Regions from separate parts of the Mesorhizobium sp. LCM 4576 genome, predicted to be linked through region 2. Evidence: predicted binding sites of a transcription regulator. Region 2 holds the regulator's gene; the other holds the start of a gene.
What was found. Region 2 encodes PhoB, which activates phosphate uptake and scavenging genes when phosphate is short. Its sites were predicted from a motif close to TGTCATNNANCTGTCAT; they were not measured.
Positions count from the first base shown of each region.

Region 1: a site for PhoB is predicted at 1,215-1,231, ahead of LCM4576_RS24190 (RNA degradosome polyphosphate kinase). Genes of this name have one in related genera too.

Region 1 covers NZ_MDDT01000047.1:56,297-58,670, reverse strand. Annotated here, with positions in the region: gene LCM4576_RS24200 (FAD-dependent monooxygenase) at 1-874, opposite strand, end outside; gene LCM4576_RS24195 (zinc-finger domain-containing protein) at 891-1,136, opposite strand; gene LCM4576_RS24190 (RNA degradosome polyphosphate kinase) at 1,390-2,374, shown strand, end outside.
Region 2 covers NZ_MDDT01000037.1:15,764-18,044, reverse strand. Annotated here, with positions in the region: gene LCM4576_RS21065 (ROK family protein) at 1-329, shown strand, start outside; gene phoB (phosphate regulon transcriptional regulator PhoB) at 655-1,344, opposite strand; gene phoU (phosphate signaling complex protein PhoU) at 1,362-2,069, opposite strand; gene pstB (phosphate ABC transporter ATP-binding protein PstB) at 2,090-2,281, opposite strand, start outside.

The DNA of each region.
Region 1 (2,374 bases), on a different contig from region 2:
CGGTGTGCATTGGAAACGCTGTCCACGGCCCTGCCAGCGCGACGAGCCTTGCGAGCATCGCTGCGGTGTCATGCACGGCCTTGGACAGGATGGCCGGGTCTGCATGACCCGACCAGCCTTCGGCGATGCGTTCGCCCTTGGTGAAGGCGGCGAGGTTGACGGCGCGGCCTTTGCTCACCGGATAGGCGACCATATGGAAGCCGGGATGCAGGAAGGTGGTGACGCAGTCCGCCGAGCCGATCTCGGCGAAAGTCTGCCCAGCGGCGCTTTCGGCCGCCACCGTGGCCCGCCAGGCCAGTCGGCCCGAGAAACGGCTTTTCATGAAAGCCGCTTGCCTGCCTGCAAGCTCTGCGCGAACCGAGGACCATACGCCGTCCGCTCCGACCAGCAGGCCGCCCGCGACATCCGTCGCTTTGCCGTCGGTCTCGACCGTCGCGCTTATGCCTTGCGGGTCGACGGCGATGCCCGTCACCCGCGCGCCGGTGACAAGCTCGATGTCGGGCCGTTCCGCCACTGCCTCCATCAGCGCCGCCTGAAGGTCGGCGCGGTGCGCCACGAGATAAGGCGCGCCCCAGCGCTGCTCGGCTGCCTGTCCGAGCGGCACGCGCGCCAGCTCGCGCAGGCTTCTCGCATCCTTCAGCACCACCGCTTGCGGCCGGATCGCCTCGGGCAGCAGGCGCTCGAGCACGCCGAGCCGGCGCAGGATGCGGGTCGCGTTGGGGGAAAGCTGGAGGCCGGCGCCGGCCGCTTCGAGTTGCCTGGCCTGCTCGAACAGTCTTACCGGGAAGCCGCGCTCGGCGAAGGCAAGTGCTGCCGTCAGCCCGGCGATGCCAGCCCCGACGATGACGATCTGCCGGGACCGCGTTTCAGTCATGGTCGAAAGGGGGCGATCAGGCGGCCTGGTCGACATAGAGGCAGCCGGCCGGCTGCGTTTCCGTCGCTTTCAGCGATGGCGAATAGCGATAGAGCGTCGAGCAGTAGGGGCAGACCTTCTCATTGTCGTCGCCCATGTCGAGGAACACATGCGGATGGTCGAAAGGCGGGTTGGCGCCGGTGCACATGAATTCCTTGACGCCGATCTCGATGACCGGATGGCCCGCGTCGTTTTGGAAATGGGGAATGCTGCCGCCTGCCATCGTCGTCTCCAATTGGGTTCGGCCAGTGGGTGTGACCAGCCTGCATCTGGAGCATAACAGCCCAGTTTGCAAGATCGATGAAATCAAACTGTCGCAAAAGCCTGTCAGAGGATAAGTTGAGCCGGTTAAGCGCATGAGGCCGGGCGTCGGAGCGATTCCGTGACGATCATGCGTCACAAAGACATGCTAGAGCGTCGCCGAACGGCAATATGCGGCGCTCCCCAGGGACGGTTGCGGGCAAGAGCGGGAAACCATGAACGAACTGAAGCCGGTGCAGAGCGAGTTCATCACCGTCGAGGCGGCCAGCCCGGACGGCGGCAATCCCGACCGTTTCGTCAACCGCGAATTCTCCTGGCTGCAATTCAACCGCCGCGTGCTGGAAGAATCGCTGAACCAGCATCATCCGCTGCTCGAACGCGTCCGTTTCCTGTCGATCTCGGCCGCCAATCTCGATGAATTCTTCATGGTGCGCGTCGCCGGCCTTGCCGGCCAGGTGCGCGAGGGCATCGCGCTGAAGAGCCCGGACGGCCGCACGCCCGAGCAGCAGCTCGAGCAATTGCTGCGCGAGGTCGAGCGCCTGCAGGAAGACCAGCAGAAGAGCCTCTCGGCGCTGATGACCCTGCTCAACAAGGAAGGCATCGAAAGCATCACCCGCGACGCGCTCACCAAGGACGAGAAGGCCTGGCTGGAAGAGCATTTCCAGGAGCAGGTCTTCCCGGTGCTGACGCCGCTGTCGATCGATCCGGCGCATCCGTTCCCGTTCATCCCCAATCTAGGCTTCTCGATCGCGCTGCAACTGCGCCACCGCAAGAACGGCGAGGAGATGAGCGCGCTCTTGCGCCTGCCGGTGGCGCTCAGGCGCTTCATCCGCTTGCCCGACCGCAAGCACCATGTGCGGTTCATTCCGCTGGAGGAGGCGGTCGGCATCTATATCGGCAAGCTTTTCCCAGGCTACGAGGTCAAGGGCTCCGGCACGTTCCGTATCATCCGCGACAGCGATATCGAGGTCGAGGAAGAGTCGGAAGATCTCGTGCGCCTGTTCGAGACGGCGCTGAAGCGGCGCCGGCGAGGTTCGGTGATCCGCATCGAATTCGACACGCTGATGCCGGCCGAGCTGCGCGATTTCGTCGCCGGCGAACTCGGCGTCTCGTCGAGCCGCATCAGCGTGCTCACCGGCCCGCTTGCGCTCAACCAGATTTCCGAAATCGTCGCCATTCCGCGCGACGATCTGAAATTCA
Region 2 (2,281 bases):
GGCTCGAGGAAGGTCCCGAGCGGGAGGCCTATCGCCGGGCCGGCGAGGCGCTGGGCTTCGGCCTCGGCAGCCTGTTCGCCCTCATCGATCCGGCGCCCGTCGCCATGGTCGGCGTCAGCGCGGCCGCCTTCGACCTGATCGAGCCGGCGCTGAGGAAGGCGATCGCCCAGACCGCCGGCGGCCAGCATTCGGAATCGATCTCCTTCGACACCGAGCCGAACGAGCTGCCGCTGATCCGCGAAGGCTGCGCCATGCGCGCGCTGACCTTCGTCGACCAGGAGATTTTCGCGCCGGGGGTTCAGGCAAGAGCGGGCAAGCACGTCGCTTGAGCCACTTTGAGTGATCGTTGGTTTCGAGTGTCCCGCTGGACACCGGAGATTAGCGAAGGCCCCGAAGCTTCGTCATTCCAGGGCGGAGCAGGAGCGAAGCTCCGTCGCGGAGACCCTGGAATCCATTCCGTTACCTCGGACGTCGGGCGCAGCCGAGCAGAATTCTGCGCCGCCGCAGCGCGTCGACGTCACGGAATGGATCCTCGGGTCTGCGCTGCGTCGCTACGCTCCTTGCTCCGCCCGTCGATGACGAAGCACGACCGTCCCGGCTACTCGCCAACGCATGCGATCCGGTAGCGGACGCGTCATTCTGCGAACGGCGAACCTAATCCTCCCGGATCGCATAGCCCGCCCCGCGGATGGTGCGGATGACGTCGGGCATGCGGCCGTTGTTGACGGCCTTGCGCAGGCGGCCGACATGGACGTCCACGGTGCGCTCGTCGATATAGATCGTCTCGCCCCAGACATTGTCGAGCAGCTGGCTGCGCGAGAACACGCGGCCGGGGTGGCGCATCATGAATTCGAGCAGCCGGAACTCGGTCGGGCCGAGCCTGATCTCGCTCTTCTTGCGGTAGACGCGATGCGATTCGCGGTCGAGCACGATGTCGCCGACCTTGAGCACGCTGGACAGCACCTCAGGCTTTGCGCGGCGCAACAGCGCCTTGACGCGCGCCATGAACTCCGGCGTCGAGAACGGCTTGACCAGATAGTCGTCGGCGCCGGTGGACAAACCTCGAACCCGATCGCTCTCTTCACCGCGCGCGGTCAGCATGATGATCGGCAGCCGCTCGGTCTCTGGCCGCATCCTGAGGCGCCGGCAAAGCTCGATGCCGGACACCYCCGGCACCATCCAGTCGAGCACGAGCAGGTCGGGAACGTTTTCCTGAAGGCGGATTTCGGCCTCGTCGCCGCGGGTCACCACTTCGACCTGGTAACCCTCGGATTCGAGATTGTAGCGGAGCAGCACCCCCAGCGGCTCCTCGTCCTCCACCACCATGATGCGTGGCGCGATCATCGGMGTAACCTTTTCCGTCAGGCCGCCGGCGCCGACATTGCCGTCTCGTCCTGCTTCGGACGGTTGGCGGGCAATTGCGTGCCGGTCAACACATAATAGGCGTTCTCGGCGATGTTGGTCACATGGTCGCCGATGCGCTCGAGGTTCTTGGCGCAGAACAGAAGATGCGTGCAAGCGGTGATGTTGCGCGGATCTTRCATCATATAGGTCAACAGCTCTCGGAAGACGGATGTGTATTTGACGTCGATGCGTTCGTCGTCGTTGCGAAGCTTGGCCAGCGCCGTGGCATCGCCCACCGTGTATTCCTGGATCACGCCCTGGACCTGGATCAGCACCATCTGCGCCATGGAATCGATRGAATGCGTGAGGTCGCGCGGCGCGGCGCTGACGCCGACCGAGCCGACGCGCTTGGCGATGTTCTTGGCGAGATCGCCGATGCGCTRGAGGTCGCCCGCCATGCGGATCGCTCCGACCACGCTGCGCAGGTCGTCGGCCATCGGCTGGCGCTTGGRGATCAGCGTGATGGCGCGGTCGTCGAGCTCGCGCTGCCTTGCGTCCATGATGGCGTCGTCGGAGACGACGCGCTGCGCCAGCGCATTGTCGCTTTCGAGCAGCGCCCTGGTCGAGGCGCRGACCATCGAGGCGGCAAGGTCGCCCATGTCGTTGATGAGCCGGCTGATCTGCCTCAGATCCTCGTCGAAGGAGGCGACGGTATGTTCGGCCATGATGATGTCCTCGTATGTCTTCAGCCGAAGCGGCCGGTGATGTAGTCCTGGGTGCGCTTCTCGCGGGGCGAGGTGAAGATCTTCTCGGTCCGGTCGAACTCCACCAGCTCGCCCAGATACATGAACGCCGTCTGCCGCGAGACGCGCGCCGCCTGCTGCATGTTGTGGGTGACGATGACGATCGTATAGTCGGCCTGCAATTCGTCGATCAG